2 regions of the Pseudomonas sp. Con_6 genome follow, and region 2 is predicted to be linked to the other one. Evidence: predicted binding sites of a transcription regulator. Region 2 holds the regulator's gene; the other holds the start of a gene.

Region 1 (6,695 bases), 740 kb from region 2:
AGATGTACACCTTGCTTCCTGCCACGGTCAGTAGCGTCACCATCAGTCAGACAGGGGGCGAGATGATGCTCAATCTCGCCGGTCTGGGCAGCGTCGCGCTGTCCAAAGTGCAAACCATCGGTATATAGAGCCGGCTAACGGCACAGGAGTGAAAGATGTCCTTCAATATCGGCCTTAGCGGTCTCTATGCAGCCAACAAGCAGTTGGACGTGACTGGCAACAACATCGCCAACGTCGCCACCAACGGTTTCAAGTCTTCCCGTGCGGAATTCCAGGACGTCTACTCGGCGAGCAAGCTGGGTGTCGGCAGCAAGACTGTCGGTAACGGCGTGAGCCTGGCGGCGATTTCCCAGCAATTCGGCCAGGGTGATGTGAACAACACCGGCAACGTGCTCGACATGGCGATCCAGGGGCAGGGTTTCTTCGTTCTCAGCGACAATGGCTCGCTCGCGTACACCCGCGCCGGTGCTTTCCAGACCAGCAAGGACAGCTATGTCGTCACTTCCGATGGTCTGCGCCTGCAGGGTTACGCTGCCGACGAAAACGGCAAGATTCTGACGTCCAGCCTGACTGACCTCAAGATCGATACCCTGTCGCAGCCGCCGAAGGCCACCAGCCTGGTCACCCAGGGGATCAACCTGAACTCCGAGGCCACCCCGATTCCGTTGCCGGGCGCGACGCCGCCTGGCCCTACTTTCGTGCCGACCGACGAAAACACCTACACCAAGAAGTTCTCGACCGAGATCTACGATACCCAGGGCAACAAGCACACCCTGGAGCAGTACTATCGCAAGACCGACCAGAACACCTGGACCATGTACTCCCTGATCGATGGGCGCAATCCGCAGAATCCGGCCAGTGCCACGCCGCTGGTGGGGACCATGACCTTCAATTCCGACGGCAGCATCAAGACGATGACCGGTTCGGTGGCTCCGGACGACAGTTTCGCCGTGGTCAATAATGTCTTTACCGTGAAAAACTGGGTTCCGGCGACCTACAATGCCACCACCGGTACCTGGGGCTCAAACGGCTCCGCCGGCAATGCCGCCGGTATCCGTCTGGACATGAGCGCGACCACCTCCTACAACACTGATACCGCTCGCAAGCCACCAACCCAGGATGGTTATGCCACGGGCCTGCTGTCGAGCCTGAGCATCGACTCCACGGGTGTCATGTTCGCCAGCTTCAGCAACCAGCAGTCCCGTGCCATCGGCCAGGTGGCGATTGCCAGCTTTGCCAACGAGCAAGGTCTGGAGCAGATGGGGGGTACGCGCTGGAAGGAAACTTTCGCCTCCGGTAGTCCTGGCATCGACACGCCGAAGACCGGCACCCTGGGTTCGATCGCCTCCAACTCCCTGGAAGAGTCGAACGTCAACCTCACTCAGGAACTGGTCGAACTGGTCAAGGCGCAGTCCAACTACCAGGCGAACGCCAAGACCATTTCCACCCAGAGCTCCATCATGCAGACCATCATCCAGATGACCTGATGCTGGCTGGGTAGAGTGAATACGAGCCCCTTCCCGGTCCGGGCGGGGGCTTGTCGTTTCAGTGAGGTGCGAATGAAGCGCTATCTGATTGCCGGGGTGCTGGTCCTGGCGGCGGTTCAGGCCGTGGCGGCCATGGCGCCGTGGTATCGCTGGGAAAGCCAGGCTGACGGGCGACTGGTGTGTGCCCAGCATGCGCCGGGCGAAGGCTGGAAGCGCTTTGCCGGGCCGTTCAACAATGCCGGGTGCCGGCCCTGATCTCTTGGCTGATCTTGCGGGCCTCATCGCGGGCAGCACCCGCTCCCGCAGGGTTTGGAGTCGTCGCGGACCTTGTGGGAGCGGGCGTTGCCCGCGATGAGGCCCGAAAGGAAAACGGAAGGGCGGGATCTTGCCGCCACCGGCAATGCCAGCGCCGATAATTTGTCTTTTCCTTCTGCTACAACCTTCCCTGAAACCGGCAATGCCCCGAAAACACGGGTCTTTTCCCGGTTGATCAAAAACTGGATCGAAAATTGCTTTATCGCTCGACAGCAGCGGTGAACGGCAAGTGTTCGCCAGCGCAGCGGAGGATGACTTGTGGACAAGATGCTTTACGTGGCCATGACCGGTGCCAGCCAGAACGCGCTGGCGCAGAAGGCCCATGCCAACAACCTGGCGAACATTTCCACCAGCGGTTTCCAGCGTGACCTGGAGCAGGCGCGCTCGATGCCGGTGTTCGGCGACAGCTTTCCGGCGCGCGCCTATGCCATGACCGAACGCCCGGCCACCGATTTCACCCCCGGTGCGCTGCAGGAAACCGGCCGCGACCTGGATGTCGCCGTCGGCGGCGACGGCTTCATCGCCGTGCAGGCCCCCGATGGCAGCGAAGCCTATGTGCGCACCGCCAGCCTGAATGTTGACGCGGTCGGCGTCCTGCGCGCCGGCAATGGCATGCCGGTGATGGGCAACGGCGGTCCGATCGCCGTGCCGCCTGAGCAGAAGATCGAAGTCGGCCAGGACGGCACCATCTCCATCCGCGCCATGGGTGAAGGCCCGCGGGTGATGGCCGAGGTCGACCGGATCAAGCTGGTCAATCCCGACCTGAAGACCATGACCAAGGGCCTCGATGGCCTGATCCATACCAAGAGCGGCCAGCCCGCTGCCGCCGACGCCAATGTGCAGGTGGTTTCCGGTTTCCTTGAGGCCAGCAACGTCAACGCCGTGGAAGAGATGACCTCGGTACTGGCGCTGGCCCGACAGTTCGAGCTGCACGTAAAGATGATGAACACGGCCAAGGAAGGCGACGAAGCCATGGCTCGGGTTTTGCAAATCAGCTAATTGACACAGGCGTAGCGCCGTAAAACAGGCGTACCAGGAGAACAGCATGCTTCCGGCTCTTTGGGTCAGTAAAACCGGTCTGTCCGCCCAGGACACCAACCTGACCGTCATTTCCAACAACCTGGCCAACGTTTCCACCACGGGCTTCAAGCGCGATCGCGCCGAGTTCCAGGACCTGCTGTACCAGGTAAAACGCCAGCCAGGCGCCCAGTCGACCCAGGACAGCGAGTTGCCGTCGGGCCTGCAAGTGGGTACCGGTGTGCGTATCGTCGGCACCCAGAAGAACTTCATGACCGGCAGCCTGCAGACCACCGAGAACCCGCTGGACCTCGCGGTCAACGGCCGCGGTTTCTTCCAGGTCCTGCAACCGGACGGCACCGTCTCCTACACCCGTGACGGTACCTTCCACCTGAACTCCAACGGCCAGATCGTCACCGCCAACGGTTTCGCCCTGGAACCGGCCATCGTCGTGCCGCCGGACGCACAGACCTTCACCGTCGGCCAGGACGGCACCGTATCGATCACCACTGCCGGCAACCCGGCCGCGCAGATCATCGGCAACATCCAGACCGCCGACTTCATCAACCCGGCCGGCCTGCAGGCGCTGGGTGGCAACCTGTTCCTGGAAACTGCCGCCAGCGGCGCGCCGCAGATCGGTACCCCGGGCCTGAACGGCTTCGGTACCACCATGCAGCAGACCCTGGAGAACTCCAACGTCAGCACCGTGGAAGAACTGGTCAACATGATCACCACCCAGCGTGCCTACGAGATGAACTCCAAGGTGATTTCCACCGCCGACAGCATGCTCCAGTACGTTACCCAGAACCTGTAATTGACGTGGGCAAAGTCGTTTTCACCGTTACACCGTGAGGTCAGAGTCATGAGCCGTTTGTTGTCCGTAGTCGCCCTGGGGGGGGCGGTGTTGCTGGCTGGTTGCGTCGCGCCGACGCCCAAGCCCAACGATCCGTATTACGCGCCTGTGTTGCCGCGTACGCCCCTGCCGGCGGCCGCCAACAACGGCTCGATCTACCAGGCCGGGTTCGAGCAGAACTTCTACAGCGACCGCAAGGCGTTCCGGGTCGGTGACATCATCACCATCACCCTGAACGAGAAGACCCAGGCGAGCAAGAATGCCGGGTCCCAGATCGCCAAGAACAGCAACGCCAACATCGGTCTTACCTCGCTGTTCGGTTCCAGCCTGACCACCAACAACCCGGTGGGCAGCAATGACCTCAGCCTGAGTGCCGGCTATAGCGGCACCCGGGGAACCAAGGGCGACAGCAAGTCGGCCCAGGGCAACACCCTGACCGGCTCGATCACCGTGACCGTGGCCGAGGTGCTGCCCAACGGCATCATCGCCGTGCGCGGCGAGAAGTGGATGACCCTCAACACCGGCGACGAGCTGGTGCGGATCGCCGGCCTGGTACGGGCCGATGACATCGCCACCGACAACACCGTGTCCTCGACCCGGGTCGCCGATGCGCGCATCACCTATTCGGGTACCGGGGCCTTCGCCGATGCCAGCCAGCCTGGCTGGTTCGACCGCTTCTTCCTCAGCCCGCTTTTCCCGTTCTAGGTTCGGGTGACCATGCTCAAGTTCAAGCAGTTCGTAGCCACGACCCTCCTGCTGGTCGTGGCGTGCAGTGCCCAGGCCGAGCGCCTGAAGGACATCGCCAGCATTTCCGGCGTACGTTCCAACCAGTTGATCGGCTATGGCCTGGTGGTGGGGTTGAATGGTACGGGTGACCAGACCACCCAGACCCCGTTCACCCTGCAGACCTTCAACAACATGCTTTCGCAGTTCGGCATCAAGGTGCCGCCAGGTTCGGGCAACGTGCAGTTGAAGAACGTTGCAGCCGTATCGGTGCACGCCGACCTGCCGCCGTTCGCCAAGCCGGGTCAGGTGGTGGACATCACCGTTTCGTCCATCGGCAACTCCAAGAGCCTGCGTGGCGGCAGCCTGCTGATGACCCCGCTCAAAGGTATCGACGGCAACGTCTATGCCATCGCCCAGGGCAACCTGGTGGTAGGCGGCTTCGACGCCGAGGGTCGCGACGGTTCGAAGATCACCGTCAACGTTCCGTCGGCCGGTCGCATTCCCGGCGGCGCCAGCGTCGAGCGTGCCGTGCCCAGCGGTTTCAACCAGGGCAACAGCCTGACCCTGAACCTCAATCGTCCGGACTTCACCACCGCCAAGCGCATCGTCGACAAGGTCAACGAGCTGCTCGGTCCGGGTGTGGCCCAGGCCGTGGACGGCGGGTCGGTGCGGGTCACTGCGCCCCTCGATCCGGGCCAGCGCGTCGACTACCTGTCGATCCTGGAAAACCTTGAGATCGATCCGGGTCAGGCAGTGGCCAAGGTCATCATCAACTCGCGTACCGGTACCATCGTCATCGGCCAGAACGTCAAGGTCTCGCCGGCGGCGGTGACCCATGGCAGCCTGACCGTGACCATCACCGAAGACCCGATCGTCAGCCAGCCTGGCGCGTTCTCCAACGGTCAGACTGCCGTGGTCCCGCGTTCCCGGGTCAATGCCGAGCAGGAAGCCAAGCCGATGTTCAAGTTCGGCCCGGGCACCACGCTTGATGAAATCGTCCGTGCCGTCAACCAGGTGGGCGCCGCGCCCAGCGACCTGATGGCGATCCTCGAAGCCCTGAAGCAGGCCGGTGCGTTGCAGGCCGACCTGATCGTGATCTGAGGACGCCGGCCCATGGACATGCCCAAGAGCCAGATGTTCAGCACTGCCGATAGCGGTGCCTATACCGACCTCAATCGCCTCAACTCGCTCAAGGTCGGTGACCGCGACAGCGAGGGCAACCTGCGCAAGGTGGCCCAGGAATTCGAGTCGCTGTTCCTCAACGAAATGCTCAAGTCGGTGCGTTCGGCCACCGACGTGCTGGCCAAGGACAACCCGCTCAACACCGAGACCACCAAGCAGTATCAGTCGATGTACGACCAGCAGTTGGCGGTGAGCCTGTCCCGCGAGGGTGGCGGCATCGGCCTGCAGGATGTGCTGATGCGCCAGTTGTCCAAGCAGAAGGCCAGCGCGCCGAATACCAGTCCGTTCCCGCGGATCGATACCGAGCAGCGCGCGCTGTGGGCGAGCAAGGTGGCGGAGCCTGCGCGCAAGGCCGAAGAAACCGCCATCACGCGCAATGACGTGGCGGCCCTCAATTCGCGGCGCCTGGCGCTGCCGGGCAAGCTCACCGATCGCCTGTTGGCCGGTATCGTGCCGTCGGCGGACGCCGCTGCGGCCACCACCAATACCGCTGCGATTCCAGGCCGCACCACAGCCATGACCGATGCCGTGGTCAAGGGTGACTGGCAGCCGGCGCAGACCTTCGCCGCCCCCGGCGCGACGCGCATCTATGGCCGCGCGGTGGCCCAGCCACCTCTCGCGCCGGCGAAGAAGGCCTTCGATTCCAGCGACGATTTCGTCGCCACCATGCTGCCGATGGCCGAGCAGGCCGCCAAGCGCATCGGTATCGATCCGCGTTACCTGGTGGCCCAGGCAGCGCTGGAAACCGGGTGGGGCAAATCGGTCATGCGCTCTGCCGACGGCAGCAGCAGCCATAACCTGTTCGGCATCAAGGCCACCGGCAACTGGCAGGGCGGTGAGGCGCGGGCGATCACCAGCGAGTTCCGTGACGGCAAGTTCGTCAAGGAAACCGCAGCGTTCCGTTCCTACGATTCGTACCAGGACAGCTTCCACGACCTGGTCAGCCTGCTGCAGAACAACGCGCGCTATCAAGAAGCGGTGAAGTCGGCCGATAACCCGGAACAATTCGTGAGAGAGCTGCAAAAGGCCGGGTACGCAACCGACCCGGACTACGCGAGCAAGATCTCTCAGATCGCAAAACAGATGAAGTCGTACGAAAGCTACGCGGCGCTCAG
Region 2 (6,695 bases):
TCGACGCCGATTTCGTCAAGGCGTGCGAACTGATCCTGGGCAGCAAGGGCCGCGTTGTCGTGGTAGGCATGGGCAAATCCGGGCACATCGGCAACAAGATCGCCGCGACCCTGGCCAGCACCGGGACGCCGGCGTTCTTCGTCCATCCCGCCGAGGCAAGCCACGGCGACATGGGCATGATCACCCGGGACGACATCATCCTGGCGCTCTCCAACTCCGGCTCCACCGCCGAGATCGTCACCCTGCTGCCGCTGATCAAGCGCCTGGGCATCAAGCTCGTCAGCCTCACCGGCAACCCCGAGTCGCCGCTGGCCAAGGCCGCCGAGGTCAATCTCGACGCCCGCGTGGCCCAGGAAGCCTGCCCGCTGAACCTGGCCCCGACCTCCTCGACCACCGCCGCACTGGTATTGGGTGACGCCCTGGCCATCGCCCTGCTCGAAGCCCGTGGCTTCACCGCCGAGGACTTCGCCTTCTCGCACCCGGGCGGCGCCCTGGGCCGCCGCCTGCTGCTGAAGGTCGAGAACGTCATGCACGCCGGCGACGAGTTGCCGCAGGTGCAACGCGGTACCCTGCTCAAGGACGCCCTGCTGGAAATGTCGCGCAAGGGCCTGGGCATGACCGTAGTGGCCGAGGCCGACGGCAGCCTTGCCGGGATCTTCACCGACGGCGACCTGCGCCGCAGCCTCGACCGCAACATCGATGTGCACAAGACCCTGATCGAAGAGGTCATGACCGTCCACGGCAAGACCGCCCGCGCCGAGATGCTCGCCGCCGAGGCCCTGAAGATCATGGAAGACCACAAGATCAGCGCGCTGGTAGTCGTCGACAAGGCTGACCGTCCGGTCGGCGCCTTGAACATGCACGACCTGCTGCGCGCCGGAGTGATGTGATGAATACCCTGTTGCAACGCGGCAAAGCCATCAAGCTGGCGGTCTTCGACGTCGACGGCGTTCTCACCGACGGCCGCCTGTATTTCCTCGAAGACGGCAGCGAATTCAAGACCTTCAACACCCTCGACGGCCAGGGCATCAAGATGCTGATGAACTCCGGCGTGACCACCGCGATCATCAGCGGACGCAAGACTCCCGTGGTAGAGCGTCGGGCGAAGAACCTCGGCATCCCGTACCTGTACCAGGGCCGCGAAGACAAACTGGTGGTGCTGGACGAGCTTCTCGCCCAGCTCGGCCTAAGCTATGAGGAAGTCGCCTACCTGGGCGACGACCTGCCCGACCTGCCGGTGATCCGCCGGGTCGGCCTGGGTATGGCAGTGGCCAATGCCGCGGCGTTCGTCCGCGAGCACGCCCACGGCGTGACCCAGGCTCGCGGCGGCGAAGGCGCGGCACGTGAATTCTGCGAACTGATCCTGCAAGCCCAGGGCAACCTGGAAGCAGCAAACGCCCACTACCTGTAGAGCACGTCATGTTCAGCAAGAAGATTCGCAATATTGCGCTGTTCAGCGTGATCGCCGCACTTTTCGCGGCGATCGGCTACTGGAACATCGTCCCCGAGCGCTTCCTCGACCAGCCGGTCGCGCAGGTCGACGAAAGTGCCATCGACTACTACGCCATCAACGCCCACAGTGTGCAGTTCCTGCCCGACGGCAAGCTGCAGTACGAAATGACCGCAGACAAGGTCGAGCACCTCAAGGCCAGCGAAGTCACCCTGCTGACCAAGCCGGACCTGCAGATGTACCGCGGCACCACCTTCCCCTGGCACGTACAGAGCGAACGTGGCGAGGTCAACCCGGACGGCACCGAGGTAGAGCTGATCGACTCCGTGCGCGTGGCCCGCACCGACGAGCAGAATCGCACCACTATCATCACCTCCAGTCGCATGACGGTATTCCCGCAGAAGCAATATGCGCAAACCGAGCAAGACGTTAGAATCGACGGCGCCGGTGGCGTGACTACGGGCAAGGGAATGAAAGCGTATTTGAAAGACGGCAGGATGGACCTGCTGTCCAACGTAAGAGGACAGTATGAGGCTCGTTAAAACCCTCCCTTATTTGCTCAGCCTGAGCGCGGCACTGGGAAGCGCGAGCGCTTGGTCCCTGCCCAACGATCGCGAGCAGCCCGTTCGCATCCAGGCCGACAGCGCCCAGATGGACGACAAGAACAAGGTCGCCACCTATACGGGCGACGTGATCATCACCCAAGGCTCGATGATGATCAAAGGCAACGTCGTGACCGTGACCCTGAACCAGGCCGGTGACATCGACACCGCCACCTCGGTTGGCAACCTGGCCTATTTCGAGCAGCAGCAGAATCCCGGCAAGCCAGACAAGATGCAGGGCTATGCCAAGCAGATCCAGTACCAGGCCGGCAAGGACCTGATCATCCTCACTGACCAGGCCCGGGTGATCAACGCAGGCAATACCACCGAAGGCGAGAAGATCGTCTACAACTCGAAGACCCAGGTCGCTACCGCCGGTCGTGGCGGCAAAGACATCAAGACGCCACGTCAACGTATCGACATGGTGATCCAGCCGAAGAAGAAGGCCGAGTAATGGCAACTCTCAAAGCCCAGCACCTGGCCAAGAGCTACAAGAGCCGGCAAGTCGTGCGCGACGTCAGCCTGTCCATCGACAGCGGCCAGATCGTCGGCCTGCTCGGCCCCAACGGCGCTGGCAAGACCACGTGTTTCTATATGATCGTCGGCCTGGTCCAGGCCGATCAGGGCCGCGTGCTGATCGACGATCTGGATGTCAGCCACCAGCCGATGCACGGTCGCGCACGCGCCGGTATCGGCTACCTGCCACAGGAGGCCTCGATCTTCCGTAAGCTGTCTGTGGCGGACAACATCATGGCGATCCTGGAAACCCGCAAAGACCTGGACCGCGACGGTCGACGCAAGGAGCTGGAAAGCCTGCTGCAGGAGTTCCACATCAGCCATATCCGCGACAACCTTGGCATGAGCCTGTCCGGCGGCGAACGTCGTCGCGTGGAAATCGCCCGCGCCCTGGCCACCGCGCCAAAGTTCATCCTGCTCGACGAACCCTTTGCCGGTGTCGACCCGATCTCGGTCGGCGACATCAAGCAGATCATCCATCATCTGAAGGCCAAGGGCATCGGCGTGCTGATCACCGACCACAACGTCCGTGAAACCCTGGATATCTGCGAAACCGCTTACATCGTCAACGATGGCCAACTGATCGCCGAAGGCGATTCGGAAACCATCCTGGCCAACCAGTTGGTGAAAGAGGTCTACCTCGGCCACGAGTTCCGCCTGTAGGCCAAGTACCGGAGTGACTGAGCGCTGGCATTCAGCCATTATTGCGGCTTAATTGTTACAGCGCTCTAGGCAAACGCATCAATTTCAGGCATATATCTTGCTTAAAATTGGCGCCCCGCGCCGTGTAGTAGATGGCGCATGCGCGCCGGCGAATAAGGTGTTAAGCCCCAGCCATGAAACCATCGCTCGTCCTAAGAATGGGCCAGCAACTGACGATGACCCCGCAGTTGCAACAGGCCATCCGACTGCTCCAGCTTTCCACGCTGGACCTGCAGCAGGAAATCCAGGAAGCCCTGGAGTCGAACCCGATGCTCGAACGCCAGGAAGAAGGCGACGACTTCGATAACAGCGACCCCATGGCCGACAACGCCGAGAGCAAACCGGTCGCGGAAGCGCAGGAAAGCAGCTTCGAGCAATCCGCGCCCAGCGCGGAAAACCTCGAGGAAGGCGAATGGAGCGAGCGCATTCCCAATGAGCTGCCGGTTGACACCGCTTGGGAAGACATCTACCAGACCAGCGCCAGCAGCCTGCCCAGCAACGACGATGACGAGTGGGACTTCACCACCCGCACCTCCGCAGGCGAAAGCCTGCAGAGCCACCTGCTCTGGCAGTTGAACCTGGCACCAATGTCGGACACCGACCGGCTGATCGCCGTCACCCTGATCGACTGCATCAACAACCAGGGCTACCTCGACGAGACCCTGGAAGAAATCTGCGACTCCTTCGACCCCGAGCTCGACATCGAGCTGGACGAGGTCGAAGCCGTCCTGCACCGCATCCAGCAGTTCGAGCCCGCGGGCATCGGCGCACGCAACCTCGGCGAGTGCCTGTTGCTGCAACTGCGCCAACTGCCACCCAACACGCCATGGATGAGCGAGGCGCAGCGCCTGGTCAGTGACTACATCGACCTGCTCGGCAGCCGCGACTACAGCCAGTTGATGCGCCGCATGAAACTCAAGGAAGACGAGCTGCGCCAGGTCATCGAGCTGGTGCAGAGCCTGAACCCGCGCCCCGGCTCGCAGATCGAGTCGAGCGAGCCGGAATACGTGGTCCCCGACGTGATCGTGCGCAAGGACAACGAGCGCTGGCTGGTGGAGCTGAACCAGGAAGCGGTGCCGCGCCTGCGGGTCAACCCGCAGTACGCCGGCTTCGTCCGCCGCGCCGATACCAGCGCCGACAACACCTTCATGCGCAACCAGTTGCAGGAAGCGCGCTGGTTCATCAAGAGCCTGCAAAGCCGCAACGAGACGCTGATGAAGGTGGCGACCCAGATCGTCGAGCACCAGCGCGGTTTCCTCGACCACGGCGACGAGGCCATGAAGCCGCTGGTCCTGCACGACATCGCCGAGGCGGTGGGCATGCACGAATCGACCATATCCCGGGTGACCACACAGAAATACATGCACACCCCCCGCGGGATCTATGAGCTGAAATACTTTTTCTCCAGTCACGTGAGCACCTCCGAAGGCGGGGAATGCTCGTCCACTGCCATCCGCGCGATCATCAAGAAACTGGTTGCCGCGGAAAATCAGAAAAAGCCATTGAGTGACAGCAAGATCGCTGGTTTACTGGAGGCACAAGGCATCCAGGTAGCACGTCGCACCGTCGCCAAGTACCGCGAGTCCCTCGGTATCGCACCATCGAGTGAACGCAAGCGATTGATGTGACCTTCCCTGAGATGTGCCATCGCAATTCAGTGGCAGGCGCAACACCTGCCTCTTTATGCACGGCAACAAAGGAGAAGCAGTATGCAAGTCAACATCAGTGGACAACATGTAGAAGTCACCGAGGCCCTGCGTACCTACATCGGGGAAAAACTCGCCCGGCTCGAGCGCCACTATGACCGCATCACCAATGTGCAGGTGATCCTCAAGGTCGAGAAGCTGGAACAGAAGATCGAGGCGACCTTGCAGATTCCTGGCGGTGAAGTGGTAGCGAATGCAGAGCACGAAGACATGTATGCCGCCATCGACCTCCTGACCGACAAGCTCGACCGCCAACTGAAAAAACACAAGGAAAAACAGCAAAGTCTGCTGCAAGGTGCAGCCGCCCGCTGATCCCCCTCATCCATGATCCGACTTGAATCCATTCTGACCCCCGGCCGTTCCCTCGTGAACGTGCCGGGCGGCAGTAAAAAGCGCGTACTCGAACAGATCGCCAACCTGATCGGGAAGGAAGTTCCCGAACTGGACACCCAGGACGTGTTCAAGAGCCTGATCGACCGGGAGAAACTCGGCTCGACGGGCTTCGGCAATGGCATCGCCATTCCACACTGTCGCCTCAAGGGCTGCACCAGTCCGATCAGCGCGCTGCTGCATCTGGACGCCCCCATCGATTTCGACGCCATCGACGGCGCACCGGTAGACCTGCTGTTCGTGCTGCTGGTACCGGAAGCCGCCACCGATGCACACCTCGAGCTGCTCCGCCAGATTGCCAGCATGCTCGACCGCAAGGACGTGCGTGACAAGCTGCGCGCCGCCACCAGCAGCGCCGCCCTGTACCAGGTTGTCCTGGACGAACAGAACGGAAGCTGAGCCATGCGCCTGATCATTGTCAGTGGCCGTTCCGGATCCGGCAAAAGTACGGCCCTCGATGTCCTTGAAGACAATGGTTTCTACTGTATCGATAACCTCCCCGCCGGCCTGCTTCCGCAGTTGGCGGAGAGCGCATTGATCAATACCGAATTGCTGCAACCGCGAGTGGCGGTGTCGATCGACGCCCGCAACCTGCCCAGTCACCTGACGCGATTCCCCGAGCTGCTCGACGAAGCCCGTGCCCGCCACATCCAGTGCGATGTGCTGTACCTGGACGCCGACGAGGAAACCCTGCTCAAACGTTTTTCCGAAACCCGCCGCCGCCACCCGCTGACCAACCCGGACCGTTCCTTGGCCGAAGCAATCCGGGTCGAGAGCGAGCTGCTCGGGCCCATCGCCGACCTGGCGGACCTGAAGATCGATACCACCAATCTGAACCTCTACCAGTTGCGTGACTCGATCAAACTGCGCCTGCTCAATCAGCCGGAACCCGGCACGGCTTTCCTGATCGAATCCTTTGGTTTCAAGCGAGGCATGCCGGTGGATGCTGACGTGGTGTTCGACGTGCGCTGCCTGCCGAATCCCTACTGGAAGCCGGAACTGCGCGAGCACTCGGGCCGGGATCAACCGGTCATCGACTACCTCGCCGCGCAACCGGACGTGGAAGAAATGTTCCAGGACATCTCCTCCTACCTGCTGAAATGGTTGCCGCGCTTCGCCGCCAGCAACCGCGCCTACGTGACCGTCGCCATCGGTTGCACGGGCGGTCACCATCGCTCCGTCTACCTGACCGAACGCCTGGGCCAGTTGTTGCAACCCATCTTGAAGAATGTTCAGGTCCGTCACCGCGACCTCTAGCCCACAGGATCCCCCCGCGATGCCCGCAATCGAAATCGAGATCATCAACAAGCTGGGGCTGCATGCCCGCGC

What was found. Region 2 encodes sigma-54, which starts transcription at its own class of promoters, with help from an activator protein. Its sites were predicted from a motif close to ANTGGCATNNANNTTGCTNT; they were not measured.
Region 1: a site for sigma-54 is predicted at 1,984-2,003, ahead of AC5QPF_RS22825 (flagellar basal body rod protein FlgF). Genes of this name have one in related genera too.

Annotation. Positions count from the first base shown of each region.
Region 1 is NZ_CM182011.1:5,129,070-5,135,764, reverse strand. It holds gene flgD (flagellar hook assembly protein FlgD) at 1-128, shown strand, start outside; gene flgE (flagellar hook protein FlgE) at 156-1,487, shown strand; gene AC5QPF_RS22830 (hypothetical protein) at 1,560-1,742, shown strand; gene AC5QPF_RS22825 (flagellar basal body rod protein FlgF) at 2,061-2,801, shown strand; gene flgG (flagellar basal-body rod protein FlgG) at 2,848-3,633, shown strand; gene flgH (flagellar basal body L-ring protein FlgH) at 3,682-4,377, shown strand; gene AC5QPF_RS22810 (flagellar basal body P-ring protein FlgI) at 4,390-5,499, shown strand; gene flgJ (flagellar assembly peptidoglycan hydrolase FlgJ) at 5,512-6,695, shown strand, end outside.
Region 2 is NZ_CM182011.1:5,868,651-5,875,345, forward strand. It holds gene AC5QPF_RS26460 (KpsF/GutQ family sugar-phosphate isomerase) at 1-890, shown strand, start outside; gene AC5QPF_RS26465 (HAD hydrolase family protein) at 890-1,411, shown strand; gene lptC (LPS export ABC transporter periplasmic protein LptC) at 1,420-1,992, shown strand; gene lptA (lipopolysaccharide transport periplasmic protein LptA) at 1,979-2,506, shown strand; gene lptB (LPS export ABC transporter ATP-binding protein) at 2,506-3,231, shown strand; gene AC5QPF_RS26485 (RNA polymerase factor sigma-54) at 3,405-4,898, shown strand; gene hpf (ribosome hibernation-promoting factor, HPF/YfiA family) at 4,980-5,288, shown strand; gene ptsN (PTS IIA-like nitrogen regulatory protein PtsN) at 5,301-5,765, shown strand; gene rapZ (RNase adapter RapZ) at 5,769-6,623, shown strand; gene AC5QPF_RS26505 (HPr family phosphocarrier protein) at 6,643-6,695, shown strand, end outside.